DNA from 4 places in the Syntrophotalea carbinolica DSM 2380 genome. Region 1 is predicted to be linked to each of the others. Evidence: riboswitches for the same ligand, from Rfam matches in the RefSeq annotation. Region 1 holds a riboswitch; each other region holds the start of a gene.
What was found. A riboswitch is a leader RNA that binds a small molecule or an ion and turns the genes downstream of it on or off. The one in region 1 is predicted to bind molybdenum cofactor.
Positions count from the first base shown of each region.

Region 2: it holds a riboswitch for molybdenum cofactor, as region 1 does, so the genes downstream of both, PCAR_RS02970 (aldehyde ferredoxin oxidoreductase family protein) here and glp (molybdopterin molybdotransferase MoeA) in region 1, are expected to answer to the same signal.
Region 3: it holds a riboswitch for molybdenum cofactor, as region 1 does, so the genes downstream of both, PCAR_RS04080 (aldehyde ferredoxin oxidoreductase family protein) here and glp (molybdopterin molybdotransferase MoeA) in region 1, are expected to answer to the same signal.
Region 4: it holds a riboswitch for molybdenum cofactor, as region 1 does, so the genes downstream of both, PCAR_RS13710 (aldehyde ferredoxin oxidoreductase family protein) here and glp (molybdopterin molybdotransferase MoeA) in region 1, are expected to answer to the same signal.

Region 1 is NC_007498.2:317,754-322,412, forward strand. It holds gene mdh (iron-dependent methanol dehydrogenase) at 1-707, opposite strand, end outside; molybdenum cofactor riboswitch at 1,458-1,584, shown strand; gene glp (molybdopterin molybdotransferase MoeA) at 1,920-3,137, shown strand; gene PCAR_RS01920 (iron-containing alcohol dehydrogenase) at 3,472-4,623, shown strand.
Region 2 is NC_007498.2:554,796-559,454, forward strand. It holds gene PCAR_RS02965 (MoaD/ThiS family protein) at 1-163, opposite strand, end outside; gene PCAR_RS02970 (aldehyde ferredoxin oxidoreductase family protein) at 272-2,005, opposite strand; molybdenum cofactor riboswitch at 2,041-2,160, opposite strand; gene PCAR_RS02975 (VWA domain-containing protein) at 2,395-3,417, opposite strand; gene PCAR_RS02980 (hypothetical protein) at 3,428-4,228, opposite strand; gene PCAR_RS02985 (vWA domain-containing protein) at 4,325-4,659, opposite strand, start outside.
Region 3 is NC_007498.2:803,155-807,813, reverse strand. It holds gene PCAR_RS04090 (efflux transporter outer membrane subunit) at 1-423, opposite strand, end outside; gene PCAR_RS04085 (TetR/AcrR family transcriptional regulator) at 420-1,037, opposite strand; gene PCAR_RS04080 (aldehyde ferredoxin oxidoreductase family protein) at 1,306-3,033, opposite strand; molybdenum cofactor riboswitch at 3,069-3,190, opposite strand; gene PCAR_RS17665 (PAS domain S-box protein) at 3,446-4,659, opposite strand, start outside.
Region 4 is NC_007498.2:2,956,418-2,961,076, reverse strand. It holds gene PCAR_RS13725 (acyl-CoA thioesterase) at 1-346, opposite strand, end outside; gene PCAR_RS13720 (radical SAM/SPASM family putative metalloenzyme maturase) at 592-2,007, shown strand; molybdenum cofactor riboswitch at 2,280-2,399, shown strand; gene PCAR_RS13710 (aldehyde ferredoxin oxidoreductase family protein) at 2,430-4,316, shown strand; gene PCAR_RS13705 (sulfur carrier protein ThiS) at 4,439-4,642, shown strand.

The DNA of each region.
Region 1 (4,659 bases):
GGACGCAACCACTCGGCGATCAGACGGATGGCTTTTTCGGCGCAAGCGTCGGTGATCGGAGTGGCGATGGTGGAAACATAGGCTTCCACGGCGTGAGTCAGGGCATCCATGCCGGTGGCTGCGGTCAGTGCGGGGGGCTTGCCCAGCATCAGAACGGGGTCGTCAACGGCGATCAACGGGGTGACGCGCCAGTCAACGATAGCCATTTTGACATGGGTGTCGGTGTTGGTGATGATGCAAAAGCGGGTCATTTCGGAAGCGGTACCCGCGGTGGTGTTGATGGCGACGAGGGGGGTCATGGGAACGGTGGATTTGTTCACGCCCTCGTAGTCGCGGATGTGGCCGCCACCGGCGGTAACCAGGCCGATACCTTTGGCGCAGTCATGGGAGGAGCCGCCGCCCAGGGAGACGATGAAGTCGCAGCCGTTGTCCTGGAAAACTTTAACGCCGTCGTGGACGTTTTTGTCGGTGGGGTTGGGCTCGGCACCGGGATAGATGACGACATCAACGCCTGCGTCCTTAACGTAACCGGCGATGGTGTCGGCAACACCCATCTTCATCAGACCAGCATCGGTGACGAGAAGAGCTTTTTTTGCGCCAAGTTCTTTGGCCTTGGGGCCAACTTCTTTGGCACAACCGGGGCCCATCAGGGTAACGCTGGGGATGAAGAAGCCGAAAGTAGTTTCTGCGAGATTTACAACGGGCATGATGAATCCTCCTCATAAGATGAGTTTTTTGTGAAAGCAACGAAATGGCTTTCACCACAAATAAAAACATCCGCTTGAAAATCTTACTTACCTGACACCGACAAACTGTAAAAGATTGTCTGAATCAATAATGTACAAAGTTGTTTCGGTGGGTCACCTCCTTCCCATGGTACATATGGGTTCCAATCTATCTTTGAATTTAGTGTTTACCAAATGCCAAAACGATGGTTTATGCATTCGGGCTGGGAGTTATAGGCATTAGCAATTTGAATGCCAGTAGTGTTTACGGTTTGTCTTTCAAAAACAGAACAGCGTGCTTTTTATTTCCGTTGAGACTTCGATTCCCGGCCAAGTCCCGGTCCCTTAGGCGAAAACCGAAATCCATCAAAACAAAACACGGTTAGAGTTTTTGCTTTCAACGGGTCGGGGCGGAGTTGGTGTCGGTGGATGATTGCCCCGTAAATGTGTTCCAGAAGTGATGCGGTGTGTCAAATCAGGTACTGAGTGTTCCTTTTTGTAACGCCCTGGTTGTGTCGATACGTAACGGCTTCAGCTTCGATTCGATACTTGGTTTGATACAGCCCGTTTCGAGTTGGTCTTTGTGGTTGAAAATTTCCGGACATTATTATAACTTGGATGGCCTACGCGAATGAGGGGGCATGGTTTTCGCCTGCCGGGCTTGTTGCGGCCCGGTGGTAGCTACGGCTCCGTCGTTTGCAGGTAACATATTGAATCCACAACAAAGTGCAATCAAGAATGCGCCTCCGAGCCTGATGCCCTAAAAGAGATTTTATCTCTCAGGGGCGTCGGGCCGATGGGTTTCGCCGGAAACAGCGGAGCCTCCCTGTTTTCGGAAAGGAGACCATTGCCTTGGGCTGTTTGAGGTAATGTATCCAAAAAGGTTCTTTCCGATGAAAGGGGGGAACCTTTTTGCGTCGGGTGTTATTGTAGCAGAGATTTTTTGACTTGCAGGGTCAGGTCAAAAAAAATTGAGCAATACGCTGTTTTATCGATTGCGCAATGTTCGATCCGGGGGTAGGACTAAAAGGAAAAGTCCTTGTCTTGAAAAATATTTAACGGTGCCGTGCCGGTGGCTTGGATACCTGTTGTCAGCCCGGGGCTCGCCGTTTTCGAATTTTCCGCTTAGTTTTTTTTGTGGGTTATGGAATATCCTGGAGGAACCAGCCACGTCTGAAGGAGGCCGATACAGCCATGCCGAGCTTTTTGGAAGCCCGAAATCTGATACTTGCAAATGTTCCTCTACTGGGTCAGGAACGCGTTCTTATTAGCGATGCCGTCGGCCGCATTCTGGCCGAAGATGTAACCGCGACCTGGGATATGCCGCGTTGGACCAATTCCGCTATGGACGGTTATGCTGTCCGCAGCCAGGATTGCCAAAAGCCGACACGCCTCGAAGTTATCGATTTTATTCCCGCGGGTGGCGGTTCCGACAAGACGGTCGAACCGGGTACTGCCATCAAAATCATGACCGGGGCTCCTCTGCCGGCAGGGGCCGATGCCATCGTGCCTGTCGAGGAAACGGCCGAGGAGGGGCATCTTGTACATGTTCAAAAGACGGTCAAAGCCCATGCCCATGTTCGTGTCAAAGGCGAAGACGTGAAGCAGGGCGAATGTGTGGTGCCGCGAGGGACGCTGCTTCGACCTGCGGAAATCGGCATGTTGGCATCGTACGGCAAGGTGTTTGTGCCGGTTTACCGTAAACCTCGTGTCGCTATTCTATCTACGGGGGACGAACTTGTAGAGCTGGGCGAGACCCTCAGCGAAGATCGCATCATCAACAGCAACTCGCTGGCTCTGGTCGCATCCCTGAAAGAAATCGGCGCCGAACCGGTCGTCCTTGGCATTGCACTTGACAATCGGGCCAGCCATATAGAAAAAATCAGCGAAGGACTCAAAGCCGATGCGTTGATAACCTCCGCCGGCGTATCCACCGGCGACCGGGATTTTGTTCGTTCGGTGTTGGAGGAGCTTGGGGTCAAACCTGTTTTCTGGAAAGTCGATATCAAGCCGGGGCGGCCGACGACCTTTGCCATGAGGGAAGGAACTCCCGTCTTTTCGCTGCCCGGCAATCCCGTCTCGACCATGGTTACCTTCGAGGAGCTGGTGAAGCCGGCGTTGCTGAAAATGATGGGGCATACCAAGGTGATCAAGCAGGAAATCGAAGCGGTTCTGGAGAGCGATCTGACCAAAAAACGCCTCGGGGTTCTCAATTTTCAGAGAGTCAATATCCGTCTTCAGGACGGATGCTATTTCGCCAGTTGCTCCGGTGACCAGAATACCGGCATCTTAAAGACCATGGTGCGCGCCGATGCTCTGGCCCTGCTGCCGGAAGACAAGGATGTATTCAAGGTCGGTGAAAAAGTCAAAGTTCATCTGCTGAGTTCGCAGGTTGGCATGTCGGAGATGTGATGCCGTTGCCACCAGCTAGTGTGCATGCGGAAACCCGTGGTGCACACTGTGCGGTTTTTGTAAGGGAAAAGGATCGTTTTCGGATGAAAACAAGATAGTTTCCGGGGCGCGGAATCGTCCCCGGGAAAGCCGCGGAAAAGTTTCTTTTGACTCTAACTGCCGAATTACTATACTGTAAACGTTATGTTTCCCTGTCGGTTGACAACGGTGAATGCTGCCATGCGGGCAGTTTGCAACCGACGGAACGGCACTGGCGTTGGAGTGAAATCGGCACAGCCAAGGTATGTTGCCGTTGAGCGGAAAAGAGATGAGCCCTTTGTCAAAGGGAGATTCCGTGAGCATTCGCAAGTTTGTTACACCGGAAATTATTTTCGGGCAGGGCGCGCTCAGCCAGATCGGCGAAAGTGCTGCACGCAGCGGTGCCTCCAAGGTCTTCGTCGTCACGGATCAGGGGCTTATCGACGCCGGGTGGGTAGATAAAGCGCTTTATTATCTGCGCAATGCCGGGTTGCAGTATGAAATCTTTTCATCCATAACCTCCAACCCCAAGGACTTGGAAGTCACCGAAGGCGTTGCCCATTATCTGCGTTCGGGATGCGATGCCCTGGTTGCGGTGGGAGGGGGCAGTCCGGCCGATACCGCCAAAGCCATCGCCACCCTGGCGACCAACGGCGGCGAATTGCAGGATTACGAGGGGGTGAATAAAATCCGGCATCCACTGCCGCCGATGGTCATTGTTCCCAGTACTGCCGGTACCGGATCCGAAGTCAGCCAGTTCGCCATCATCGTCGATCATCAACGACGTCTCAAGATGTCGATTATCTCCAAGTCACTGATTCCGGATATCGCCATTATCGATCCGGATTTGCTCAACACCAAATCCGCCCGGCTTGCTGCCGCAACGGGCATGGACGCCCTGTCCCATGCCATCGAGTCGTATGTTTCGCTGGCGGCTACGCCGCTGACGGACATTCATGCTCTGAACGCCATCCGGTTGATTTTTGCAAATCTTAAACAATCGGTTTTCGATCGACAGGATGCCGTGGCCAATAACAATATGGCCATGGCCAGTCTCAACGCCGGGATCGCCTTTTCCAATGCCATCCTGGGTGCGGGACATGCCATGACCCACCAGATCGACGGGTTGTTGGATACCCATCATGGGGAAACCAATGCCACCTTGTTACCCCATATCATGCAGTTCAATCTTCCCGTTTGCCGGGATAAATTCAATGCAATCGCGCGGCAGATCGATGAAGCCGCCAGTCAGGCAGGTCCGAAGCAAGACCTCGCCGAGAAAGCTATCGAAGCCGTCAGCACTCTTACCAAAGAGATCGGTCTGCATAACCGCCTTGCTTCGGTCGGGCTCAAGAAGGAAAATATCAAAACCCTGAGTCAGAATGCGCTCAACGATGCCTGTCTGGTGACCAACCCCCGCGACGCCACCGCCGAGGATATTGAAAAGCTTTTTCTTAAAGCCTATTAGTCACGGTGAGTTACGCTCTTGCGAATCTTTGCTCCA
Region 2 (4,659 bases), 240 kb from region 1:
GAGGTACGTGGCGACCGTTGATCAGGGCGACGCCGAGCTCCGGTCCACTGATGTCGAGCGCAGTAAGAATGTCGCTTACAGTGGCGGCTTCGGGAACGTCCTGTTCGGCCACTTTGAAACGGTTGTCGCGAAAACCTGCAAAGAGTTTAACAGTAATTTTCATGGGGTACCTGTTTGTCGGTAAAGAAAATGCGGTTTTAGTTTATTGCGGTCGAAAAAAGAATGGGCACCCCATTGGGGTGCCCACTGGTATTGCATATCAGCGCGACTCTTAGAAGTTCCAGAGTTCGTCGATTTCTTCGGGAGTGAAGTCCCAAACCGCATTGTGAGGCGGAATCGGCTCAAGCTCGAAGAACTCGGGCAGACGGTCGTCTTCGTTGGTGAAGCCGGCCTTGGTGTTCCACTCTTTTTCCATTTTCAGAATCCTGGTACCCAGAGCGACGAAGTCGTCAACGCTCATTTCCACACCGAAGCGGGCGGCGAGCATGTCCACCAGGGCGGGCAGTACTTCAGGGATATCCAGGGCCGGGAAGGCTACGAAGATACACATACCGGTGCTGTCGACAGCGGTGGTAGCGATCTGCAGGTTGCGGGAAAGCTCAACCTGGCCTTCCTTGCTCAGAGGATCGACGAAGCCGCCGACCTTGAGGATGTTGGTGGCGATGGTGTAACCGGCAGTGTGGTCGGCACCCTGGGTCGTGGTAGCGTAGGTGATACCGATACCCTTAACCGAACGGGGGTCGTAAGCCGGGATACCCTGGTTCTTGACAACCGGTACGCGGGTCAGGCCGAAAGCCTTGCCGACGGAGCCGGTGCCGTTGCCGAGGATGCGGCCGAGAGGGGTACACTTGCCGATTTCCTCGTTCATGATGCGCAGGGCTTCTTTACCGTCACCCCAGGGCAGAACGCCGGCTTCCATGGCAACGGCGAGCAGTACGGCGCCTTCGATGGAGTCGATGCCGATGTTGTCCATGGCGTTGTCAATGCGGGCGCAATCGTCCAGGTCTTCAATCAGGCAGTTGATGCCGAGGCCCCATACGGTCTCGTATTCGAAGCCGGAGGTGATGTACTCACCTTTGTCATCGGTATAAACCTGGGAACACTGGATGATACAACCGGCATGGCAGCCATGCTTGGTGTGACCGTTGGGACGGCCGGCGATGGTGTCGTGCATGGTTTCGCCGGACACTTTGTCGTGGTGCTCGCAGGTGCCGTACTTGAAGTTTTTGGTCGGCAGGCCGCCGGCTTCGTTCAGGATGTTGATCAGAACGTTGGTGCCGTAGGTCGGCAGACCTTCGCCGGTAACGGGGTGGTCGAGCATGCCCTTGGCGAAAACTTTGGCAGCGGCACGGAATTTCTCGGGATCGGCGATGGCTACTTTGCCGGCCCCGGTAGCATCAACGGTGATGGCCTTGATCTTTTTGGAGCCCATTACGGCGCCGAGGCCGCCACGACCATGGGAACGGATCTTCTGGTCGGGGTCTTTAACCGAGATGTTGGCGGAAGCCAGGCGGTTTTCGCCGGGGATGCCGATGGTCATGACGCCGATCTTCTTGTCGAACTTCTCGTTCATGGCTTCGATGACGTCGAAGTTCTGCTTGCCAACCAGTTCGGACGCGTCCTCGAAGGTTACGCCGTCCATGGTGACATGCAGGCGGTACCATTTGTCTTCTTTGGGCAGGCCTTCGATGATCATGGCCTTGATGCCCATTTTGGCGAATTGCTGAGCGGTGGTGCCACCGGAGTTGGACTCCTTGATGGTACCGGTCAGGGGGCTCTTGGCGCCGGCGGACATACGGCCGGAGTTAGCGGCCGGGGTGCCGGACAGCTGGCCGGGGGCGAAAACCAGCTTGTTGTTGGGGCCGAGGGCATGACAGCTGGGGGGTACTTCCGCCGCAACGATGGTAGAGGTCAGGGCGCGACCACCCAAGGTTGCGAATTCGGCGGGGACTTCCTCAACTTTGCAGGTGAGGTCCGTCATGTTAACGCGAAAGATTTTATCCATTCTCTTGCTTCCTCCCAATCTTTTACTATCTGGAATGGTTCCGGGTAAAATCTCCTTTCCAAAAAGGGAGGCGCCACTGTTTCCAGCGGAACCCGTCGGCCTGTCGCCATAAGGACCTTCCCAGTAGGCAGCGAGGCTCGGAGATTGGTAGTATTGCGTCAATTCTCGATGCGATATTTCAAAGATCATCTTCAGCTTCTTGATTTATAACACAAAATAGAACGAAAGTTCAATATGGTATGGCGTATACCTTTTCAGTTTGGGTTTCGGCTTTCAGGGTAGGCGTAATATACTGAAATGGTTCGGAAAATCCATTTCTCAAATGAGTAAACAACGGGGTTTTATATTCCTTTGAAGAGTTTTTTTTCGATTTTTTTTGTTGGGAAATTTTATAAAAGTAAAAAAGGGATATAAAAAATCAGGCTAAGCAGAAGAAATATCGGAGCGAGATCCAGGGAGGTCGGGCGCGCGGGGAGATCGACGGGGGAGGCTGTTGTGGAGGTGATGTTTTTCAGGAGTCTTGTTGCGATGTGCTCCGGCTGCCGGTCGCCCAGATTCAGATAGCTGCCTCCGGTCGCTACGGCGATTTCCTGAAGGGTTTGCGGGTCGTGACGGGTCTTTAAGGGGATATCGTGAGCATCCAGGTAAAAACCGTCTATTTCGGTGGAGCCTTTTCGCCGGATGGGGATGAAAACCTCACGGGGGCTTCCCACCCCGACAGTATAAACAGGTGTTTGGTGCCCGGAACCTTGCGAGAGGCCCTGCATGATTTCCGAACGGGTATTTTCGGTGTCCTCGCCATCGGTGATGAGGATGACCGCCTTTGCCGGTAAGCCCGGCTGGCTGTCGACCATCATCAAGCCGCTGTCGATCGCAGCCAGCAGATTGCTACCGGACTCCGTCAGGTCTCCAAGCGCGGTATGGGTCGCCATGTAGCGCACGAAACCGAGGTCGCGGGTCGGCGATACGACTTCAATGCCGTTGCGGGCGAAAAAGAACAGCCCGACTTTTTCTCCATCCAGTCGTTTCAAAAGAGCCAGTACGCATTGCCGAGCGGCGTTCAGCCGGTTGGAAAGCGGGCTGGTCGTATTCACCGATGGTTGTTTCAGAACCACGTCTTCGGCCAGCATCGATTTACTGACGTCGATACCGACGGCCAGGACCAGATTTTCACTGATGGAACCGGCGCGCATGACGGTGATCTCCGGGCCGGCCAGCGCGGTAATCAGGCTGGCCAGGCCGAGCAGCGGCAGCAGGCAACGAGCCGCGCGACGCCAGCGGGGGTTGCCGTTGACGGTGGCTCTGAACCGATGACGCAGGCGGTTGAGATAGTGTTCTGTGGACAGAATCCGCCAGGCCATGGGAATGAGTAAGAAAATCAGCCAGAATAACTCGGGAGACGTGAATCGCATGACCTACCGCCTATTTCTCGACGCGGGTTTCCAGGGGCACGCCTGGCGCGAAACCAGCGACATCGGGAATGAACGCTTCCAGTTGTTCCTGGACCTCGGACATGTTTTCCTGGCGGATTTCGCTCAGGCCTATTTTCCGGTATTCGCCGAGACCTACGATGAGTTCCATATTCCAGCGCGGTAGTGAGCGATCCAGTGTTGAGCTGCTGGTCCGGTCGACGAGGTCGATGGAGCTTTTATAATCATCAATGGCGTCGGATAGGAATTTGGCGGCTTTGCGGCCGTCCTGTTCGAAATTAAGTACACTGTATGCCAGCATGACCGATACATTGCCTTTGAGGTTGAGTAGTTTCCAGTCCTGCGGGCCAGGTTGCATGCCCATGCTATCGAGATTTGCCGCGCATCGGTCGCGCAGGGAGAGCAGCTGCGAGTGGAAGGTTTGCAGTTGTTGCCGTTGTTCCGCTGCCAGATATCGATTGCCGAGCATGGCATTGATCTGTTTGAAGTGCCGGACGGCCAGTTGCCATTGCTGCCATAGACGAGCGTATTCGGCTTCCGGCATGGCCACCCCGAGGGTTTTACCCTGGAGGATGACTTGCTTGAGTTCGTCCAGGCTGGCTTGGTGGTCTTCATCCGGGGGCATGCTCGCCAGATGCGCGTTGAGTTGCTGCAGCGCCTCAAGGTGGGCGGTTTTTTCCCGGAAGCCGACAATGCCGGCCATCAGCAGCGCAACCCCTGCGACCAGCACGAGTAGCAGGCCGGCAAGGGTGGCGCGCTTATGATGTCGAAGGATATCGTTGATGTTGGACATGGTTTATTCCTCGCAATTGTCTTGAATCGTTAAATCATGATAGCCATCTGCGGCGGGCCACGGGGTACCGGGCAGAATTCTGCAACAACGGTTGCATTACAGCTTTCGCAGCGCTGGCAGGCTGCGCAACAGCAGATGCAAAACCATGAGGCCGAACCCCAGCAGCGCCAGCGATGGGCGCATCCAGCGGGGTTGAAGGGTGACACGGGTCAGGTTCCGGTTGCTTTCCAGGATGTCGATTTCCCGGTAGACCGCTTCGATCTGCTGGCGATCCAAACCCCGGGACGTAACAAAGATACGCCCCACCGACGGTTCGCCGGCTGTTGGTTCCATGGCTTTTTGCACCGCTGCGTCGACCTCGCCGCCGACCGAAATAATATAAAACCGGACCCCCACAGCTTTCATCAGGGTGATGATGTTGACCAGGTTAG
Region 3 (4,659 bases), 490 kb from region 1:
TTCGGATCGGGATGCCAGCTTACGCCACACGTCGAGTTCAAAACCCGCCACCACCGACAAACTGTAATGATCTGCCGTAACGGGCCCCAAAAAGGTCATCTGTCGCTGACGCCCCGCCTGCCCATCCAAACCTAAACTCGGCCGGCGGGCCGACTCGACCGACCGCACCGCCGCCTCGGCCTGCTGCCAACGGGCAAGAACCTGATCCAGCTCAAGATTGGCGCCGAAAGCCTGCAGCATCAGGCGATCAAGGGCGGGATCCTCGAAAATATGCCACCAGGGTTGCGCAACCGGTTCGCCAGGTGCGGCCGTTGATTCGAGATAACGATCCGGAACCGGCACCGGAAGTTCCACAGGAACGGGACGATGTACGGAACACCCGACCAACACCAACAGAAAGGCAATACCCCAAAAACTTCTCATGGCGCCTCGATCCCGTGAACGATAAAATCGACCAGCCAATCACTCGGCGGCAATGCAGGGTTTTCAAGTTCCATGGCCTCGGCCACCGCGGGTAACTGTCCGGCCAGACACAGATAGCGCGCCAGGGATCCGAGAGCAAAATTCAATCGCCAGAACAGCTGATCACGCTCCAAACGCGGCAGCGCTTCGCACAGCATATCGAGCAACAACCGAAACAACGGAGCTACCAGACGGTAAAACATCTGCCTCAGGCCCTCATCCGGCTCGATCAGGGCCCTGCCAATCAGAGCCACGAAATTGCGACTGCCCTGATCCTGTTCTGAAAACCGCACGGTCGGCTCCACGAAAGCGCGCACCACCTGTTCCACACCGTAACCGGCACGGTTGCGCAATTCGTGCAGAGCCTTTATGCGTTCGGCATTCAGGGGCTCCATGCGACGTTTGAACACCGCCTCGATGAGACCATCTTTGGATCCGAAATGGTAATGCACCGCTGCCAGATTCACCCCGGCAGCAGAGGTTATGCGGCGCAACGAGGTGCCGCGAAAACCGTGTGGCGCAAAAAGCGCTTCGGCGCAGTCCAGAATTTTCTTTTTAGTATCGGCATGATCCATAGGGCAACACTCCGCGTTAATACGATCTCCTCATCACTCAGATCAAATTAAACAAACGTTTAAATGAGGGTCAAGTCTTTTTTGCACAAGGATACTTTTACGATGCAGAGACATCGCACACCGAAAAAAAAAAGCCGCTCGGACCGAAAGGTCCGAACGGCAATAAATCTCAACCATGAACAGGAGGCATTAAAGCAGTCAGGGCAAGAACACCCACCCGGAAGGGTGCCCTTGCCCCGGCCCGGCGAAAGAGCCCCCTTTCGCCTAATTAAAAATTCCAGAATTCGTCGATTTCCTCGTCGCTGAAATCCCAGATGGCATTATGCGGCGGAACCTCCTCAAGAGAGAAGAATTCAGGCAACCGGTCATCCGCATTGCTCATGCCGGCGGCCAGGTTGAACTCATGCTCAAGTTTGAGAATCTTCTTACCGAGTTCAGCCACGCCATCGTTGTCAAGCTCGATACCGTAACGGGCAGAGACCATATCGTTGAGAGCCTCGGCACATTCGGGAATGTCGAGCATGGGGAACGCTACGAATACGCACATGCCGGTGCTGTCGATATAAGCCGTGCCGATCTGCAGGTTACGCGACAATTCGACCTGACCTTCTTTGCTCAAAGGATCGACGAACCCGCCGCACTTGAGGATATTGGTAGCGATTGAATAACCGGAGGTATGGTCCGCGCCCATCGTCGAGGTCGCATAGGTAATGCCGATCCCTTTAACCGAGCGGGGGTCATAAGCGGGGATACCCTGGTTTTTGACCACCGGCACCCGGGTCAGGCCGTAAGCATTGCCGACCGATCCCGTACCGTTGCCGATGATATGGCCCAGAGCGGTGCCTTTACCGACTTCTTCGCGCAGCAGTCGGATGGCGCCCTTGCCGTCGCCCCAGGGAATGATGCCGGCTTCCATCACCACGCCCATGCAGACCACGCCTTCGATGGAATCGACGCCGATATCATCCATGATATTGTCGCAGGTCGCGATATCGTCCAGGTCTTCGATGAGACAGTCGGCACCCAGTCCCCAGATGGTTTCATATTCGAAGCCGGAGGTCAGATAGTTGCCATCTTTGTCGTTGTAGACCTGGGAGCACTGAATCAGGCAGCCGGCATGGCAACCGTGCTTGGGATGGCCGTTGCGCTCCACGATGGTGTCGTGCATGGTTTCACCGGAGATCTTGTCGTGGTGTTCCCACTGACCATAACGGAAGTTCTTGGTCGGCAGACCACCGGCTTCGTGCAGGATATTGACCAGGATGTTGGTACCGTAGGTGGGCAGGCCCTGCCCCGAAACGGGGTGATCCAACAGCGCTTTGGCAAACACCCGGGCGGCCTTCTTGAACTTGTCGGGGTCGGCTATCGCCACTTTGCCGGCGCCGGTGCCGTCAACCGTGATGCATTTGATCTTTTTGGAGCCCATGACCGCGCCCATGCCGCCGCGGCCGTGGGAACGGATCTTGTGATCCGGGTCCTTGACGGAAATGTTGGCCATGGCCATGCGTTTTTCGCCGGGGATGCCGATGGTCATGACGCCGACTTTGGGGCCGAAACGTTTTTCCATCTCGCCGATGACGGCAAAGTTCTGCATGCCGACGACTTCCGACTCTTCATTGATGGTCACGCCGTCCTTGTCCACATGCAAACGGTACCACTTATCCTCGGCGGGAATCCCTTCGATGATCATGGCCTGAATGCCGAGCTTGGCGAACTGCTGGGCGGTCGTCCCACCGGCATTGGACTCTTTGATGCCGTAGGTCAGAGGGCTTTTACCGCCGCAGGACATGCGACCGGAGTTTGCGGCCGGGGTGCCCGACAGCATTCCGGGGGCAAAAATGAGTTTATTATTGGGACCGAGCGGGTGACAGGTGGGGTTTACCTCGGCCGCCACAATCGTGGTGGTCAGGGCACGGCCACCGAGGGTTTTCCATTCGGCGGGTACCTCTTCGGTCTTGACGGTCAGATCAGACATGTTGACACGTACAATGTGCATAGCTTGTTTTCCTCCCAATGCGAAATTAATGGAACGGAACTCCGGGATTATCTCCTTTCCAAACGCGGGAGGCATCGCCGTTTCCAGCGAAACCCTTTGGCCAGACGCCCTGAAGACCATCCCCTTAGGCGGACCTGGCTCGGAGACTGCCGCGCATTGAAGCGGCCATAGCTGCACGGGTCAGCTAAAAACCGTTGCGGGCGCGAAAGAACCGCTTGATTGGGTTATAGCACAAGCCGAATTCGGCAGACAGGTCATGATTCGGGGTATTTAAGGGTATTATCGCATACCCGATCGAACATTTTACTGCCTAAAACAGTGTTCGATGCTGTATACATCATCGCGAAGATGTTCGCTATCAAACCTGTACATGGCAAACCATTGAGGAACGGGCGAGGATTGTGCAGGATGGTCAGGCGTCTTGATCCACGGTGAGAGAACGACGCCCGATCAGGTAGGAATGCAGATTGACATTTTTGCCCCGCAAGCCCAATTTACGGCGGATATTTTTGCGGTGGGTCTGTACGGTTTCGAAAGCCAGGTTCATGGCTTCGCAGATATCCTTGGTGGAACACCCGGCCTGAATAAACTGGCAGATGCGCATTTCCGTCTTACTCAATTTCAGCAGATTGGCATCGATTTCCGACGCCGAACCGCTGGTCAGGCCGATAAGCTGTTCCCGCACGAGATCCAGATAGCTGGCGCGGATATTCTCGGAAGATTCGCCTTCAATGCGATCGATGGCCGGCAGCAGATGGGAACGAATCCTGCGCGCGAGGGTATTTTCGAACTCCTTGCGGTCACCGTCGACGCTTTTCATAACGTTGCGCAAGGTCACATTCATCTCTTCCACCTGCTGTTTTTCCATACGCAGGCGTTCTTCCAGGGCCTTTTGCCGGGAAATATCCCGCACAATGATGGACCAGAAGTGACGGCCGTCAATGGCGACAGAGGTCACCATGAAACTGGTCGGCAGCATGCTGCCGTCGGTCCGTCGCACCTGGATTTCCGCGCTCATGCTGGTTTCGCCACCTAGAGCCGCGACGCAGGAGGTAAGTGTCCAGCGGCCATGATTATCGGTCAGATCGCGCAAATCCTTGCCGATCAGTTCATCCGCACTGCAGCCATGAATCTGCCCGGCTCGCTGATTGGCCTTTACAATACGATAGTCATCGCTTAGCAGCAAAATACCGTTACCGACCGACTGAAATATGAGCCGCAGCATCTTTTCCGAGTTCGTCAGAGCTCGGGTACGTTCGGCGACCAATCTTTCAAGATGCTGGCGACTATCCACCAGCCAGGTTATATCGTTGAGAATCAGGATATATCCGGACGGCACATCGGCATGGGGGGCAAAGGGCACCAAGCGAAGATTAAACCATTGCCCGGCCCAGGACAGATAGATTTCATGGTGGGAATCGGGCGTATAAGCGGCAAGGACCTCATCCAGTCCGCTGCCGGACAGGGCCAGCAATTGCCAAAACGGGACACTGCGCCAGGCACACTCGCTGAAAAACTGCTCGGCGGCCGGGTTGAGATGCGTCACCATGCCGCGGGAATCCGACACCATGACCAGATTGGTGGTCGCGGAGAATATGCACTGCAGTTGTTCACGCTCCAGTTCCT
Region 4 (4,659 bases), 1.0 Mb from region 1:
CGAAGGTCAGGTAGGCAGATGCCGTGTGCCGAATCTCTCCCGTCATGACATTTTCGGCCTCAACTCTGACGCCGACCTCCATGGAGGTCTTGCCGACTCGGTTGAGGCAGGCTTTTAGGATAATCAGGTTGCCGACGAAGACAGGGTAATGAAAGTCAAGCCTGTCGATGGAGGCGGTCACGACGTTGCGGCGGGTATGGCGCATGGCGACGACGCCGGCGGCATTGTCGATGAGTTTCATGATCGTGCCACCGTGGACGTTGCCGGCCGGATTCGCGTCTCCGGGCATGGCGACCTGTGCCAGTACGACCCTCGTTTGCGAAACCGTTTTGACCTGATTGGGCATGAAAACCTCCTGTTATGGTGGAAGTATAAAAGCAGTATATCGTATCCGGCAATAAATCGTTCCCTGCGAGATAATGCCCTCGCCAAGATCCTTGATAACTGAATTCAGTGAAAACGGCCGGTTGTAAAAATAGCCAAATATTTTAAAAATAACTTGTAAAATGTTTCGGCCTGGTATACATATTTATTCAGGACGATTCTTCTTTTTATGTGTCTTTGGCAATTTTCCAAATGGGAAATACGCATATGTTTAACGCCGTGAGCACAGAAGGAACAGAGACTGAGCCGGCTTTGCGGGATTATCCGAGCAAGTTGTTCGTCGAGACCACTACCCACTGCAATCTGCGCTGCCCCATGTGTGTCAAGCAGTCGCAGGACAGCCAGGTGACCGACGGAGACCTCCGCCCGGAGTTATTCGACGCCCTCGAACCCGCTTTCCCTCGGCTCGAATCCCTGGTCCTCAACGGCATCGGCGAACCGCTTATGCACCCGCATCTGCTTGATTGGGTTGCTAGAGCCCGCCAGGCAATGCCTGATGACGCCTGGATCGGATTTCAGTCCAACGGCCTGCTGCTCGACAAGTCCATTGCCCGCAAGCTGGTGGCCGCAGGGCTCGACCGCATCTGCCTGTCGGTGGACGGAGTGAAGCCGGAAACTTTCAGCAAGGTTCGGGAAGGCGAGAATCTCAGCGATATGGCGCGAGCCTTTGCGGTATTGTCCGAAGCCCGCCGAACCCAACCGGGCAGCCGGCTGAAGGTTGGGGCCGAGTTCGTCACCATGCGTGAAAACTTTCGCCAGCTGCCTGATGTGGTGCGCTGGGTGGCGCAGCGCGGCGCCGATTTCTGCATCGTTTCACAGACCTTGCCCTACACCCCGGCTTCGGTGCAACAGGCCACCTACCACAGCTCCAGCGAGGCAGCAGTGGCTATTTTTAACGAGTGGAAGCAGCGCTTGGCGGAGTTGGGCCTGGATATCCATCTTTACGATCAAACCCCTTGGAAGCGGAAAACACAGGGGGGGCTGGAAGTGGCGTCTTATAGATTCCATAATACCTCCAAAATTCCTTGGAGACGGCAAGGATCGGGAGGCCTGGAGGGCGATCCACGCATTGACCAGGTCAATCAGCTGATCGACAAGATGCGGCTCGAGGCGCGTCGGCGGGAGACTTTCGTGGACGTCAGGCAAATACTCACCCGGGATATGACACTGCAAGACGAAGTGGAAGAAGTTTACGCAGAGGCGCAGAGGGTGGCCGATGAAATGGGTATCGAACTCAAACTGCCGGCTATCACCCCCTTGGCGGATCGCAGGTGTGATTTCGTCACTGGTGGCTCGGCTTTCATCTCCTGGTACGGTGGGGTGCATCCCTGTTATTACCTTTGGCACCAGTATCGATGCTATGTCGGCGACTGGGACCGGCTGGTCAAGGTTAAGGAGTTCGGTAATCTCAACGAACGGCCGCTATTGGAGATCTGGAACGATACCGAGTTTCAGGTTTTTCGCCGTAATGTTTTAGAGTTTGACTATCCCTACTGCAGCAACTGCTGGGGAGCACCCTGCAATCTGGTGCAGGAGGAAGACTTTCAGGAAAATTGCTATTCCGGCAATGAACCGTGTGGCGCCTGTCAGTGGGCCATGGGATTGTTGCAGTGTCTGCAGTAGCAGCAGTGTTGTCTCAAGTCAGTCGCTTCGAGATAGTCTCGTTCGCTATCCGGTGACAAGTCGATCTGTTTGTCATTTTGAGCATTTTGCTGCTCGGCAAGGCAGAAATCTGATCGCTGTTCGTGGGCGAGTTTTTTAAATAAAAAATAAATAGCCAAATAATATAAAATTTCACTTGAAAAAATGTAGCATCTATTATATTAATCCAAATGTATTCCCCTGGATCCCTGTTATGCCCCTGAACGTACAAATGGACTCTCCTCTGCGGAGGGTACAGAACACGTCTCCGAGTCTTAAGCCTAAAAGGATGGACCTCATGGCTGACGGGCCGGCAGGGTTTCGCTGGAAACGGCGGAGCCTCCCTTTCGGAAAGGAGATATTTGCATTTTGAGCAACCTCGTCTGAGGAAGGGAGAACAGCACATGTTAGGTGGTTATTGGCAAAAGATCGCGGTCATTGATTTGACCAACGAAACAGTGGAATACATCGAGCCCAGTGAAGATGACCTGAAAAAATATATTGGCGGCAGCGGTCTGGGTGCTAAGTTGCTGTATGAAAACACCGCGCCCGGTATCGACCCGTTGGGGCCGGAAAACGTCCTGATCTGCATGACCGGTCCTTATGTCGGTACCAAGGTGGCTCAGTCGGGTCGTTGGGAGCTGATCACTAAAGGTCCTCTGACCGGGATTTATCTCGAATCCGACTGCGGCGGCAAGTGGGGCGCGACCCTCAAGTCCTGCGGCCTCGACGGCTTGATGGTCAAGGGCAAGGCAAAGCAGCCTGTATATGTCACCATCGTGGACGACGATATTCAGATCAAAAAGGCCGATAAGCTGTGGGGCAAGGGCACTTTTGATACCGATAAGATTCTCAAGGAAGAACTGGGCAGAGGTTCCCAGGCTATTTCCATCGGCCAAGCCGGAGAAAAATTGGTCAAGTTTGCCGCTATTATGACCGATGGCCGGGAAGGTCGCGCTGCCGGTCGTGGCGGCGGCGGCGCCGTCATGGGTTCCAAGAACCTTAAGGCCATCGCCTGTAAAGGGTCAAAAAAGGTCGCTATCGCCAGACCCGAGCCCTATGAAGAGCTGGTCAAGGAAATTCGCGCCAAAACCAAAGAAGTCTACGACGGACCGCTCGGCACTTACGGCACCTCCTGCGCCGTTGAAATTTTCAACGACTGCGGTGACCTGCCGATCAAGAACTGGCTATGGGGAACCTGGGACAAGGCTGCCAAAGTTTCAGGCCAGGAGCTGGCCAAGACAGTTCTCAAGAAGCGCTACCACTGCGGCGGTTGCCTGATCGGTTGCGGTCGTACCGTAGAGATTCCCGCGGGTGCTTTCAAGATGAAAGAGGGGGGCGGTCCCGAGTACGAAACCCTCGGCCTGCTCGGCTCCAACTGTCTGGTTGACGATGTGGAAGCCATCTGTAAGGGTAATGAAATTTGTAACGATTACGGTGTCGATACCATCGAAGCCGCCGGGATTATCTCTTTCCTTATGGAGGCCTGGGAACATGGCATGATCGACGAGGGCGATACCGACGGTCTGGAGATGACCTGGGGTAACGGCCTGGCCATGTGCGAGATGCTCGAGAAGGTCTGTTTGCGCAAAGGTATCGGTGACCCTTGTTCCCAGGGCATTTTTGAAGCCGTTAAACGCGTCGGCCCTGCCAGCGAAGAGTTTGCCATTCATACCAAGGGGATGATGTTCCCCGCCCATGATCCGCGCGGTCGCGGCGGCCTCGGCGTTGCCTACGCCACCTCCAACCGCGGTGCCTGTCATATGCAGGCCTACAACCAGGACTTCGAGGGCGAAGGCTGCTTCAATATCGCGGATCTGGGCTACGATGCGCCTTTGCCTCCTTACACCAACGAAGGCAAAGGCAAGTTCGTTGCCGATCAGCAGCATTTCATGAGCATGATGGATTCGCTGAAGCTCTGCAAATTCTCCATCTTCGGCGGTATGACCGTTGGCCCCATGACCCAATTCCTCAATCATATCGTCGGCTGGGACTTCACCAACGAACAGTGGCTGGAATGCGGTGAGCGGATCTTCAACCTCAAGCGTCTGTTCAATACCCGTGAAGGCGTCAGCCGTAAGGACGATACCCTGCCGCCTCGTATACTTGCCAGCCCCCGTCAGGGCGGCTCCGGGGATTACGTGCCCGATCTGGGCTATATGTTGCGCGATTACTATCGCGCCCGCGGCTGGGACGAGTGGGGCATACCTACACCGGAAACCCTCAAACGGCTTAGCCTGGATAAATATGAATACCGCAAGGGAGAGCGCACCACGGAAAACCAGCGGTAGATTTAACTGCCGGGAGAATCCTGGCTGAGAAGTAAAGGGCCGGTTTGTTCTGCCCTGATAAGGGATGGACAAACCGGCCTCCGGCAGAGGGCGGGATTTCAAAGTGTCGAAGGGAGGCATCAATGTCGATGGTGGTTTTGAAAACCGACAGGATTCCTGATGGAAAGACTATCGCACTCCTCGAATTGCTGCGTTTACACGATATCAGCCCTGCGACTGTCATGGTTCGGGTGAACGGTAAGGTCATCCAGAAACAGCAGTTTTGTGAACTCCATATTCGGAGAGGAGCCATCGTTAAAGCGTATCCGTTCGTTGGCGGTGGATAAGGTCCATGGCTCGCAAA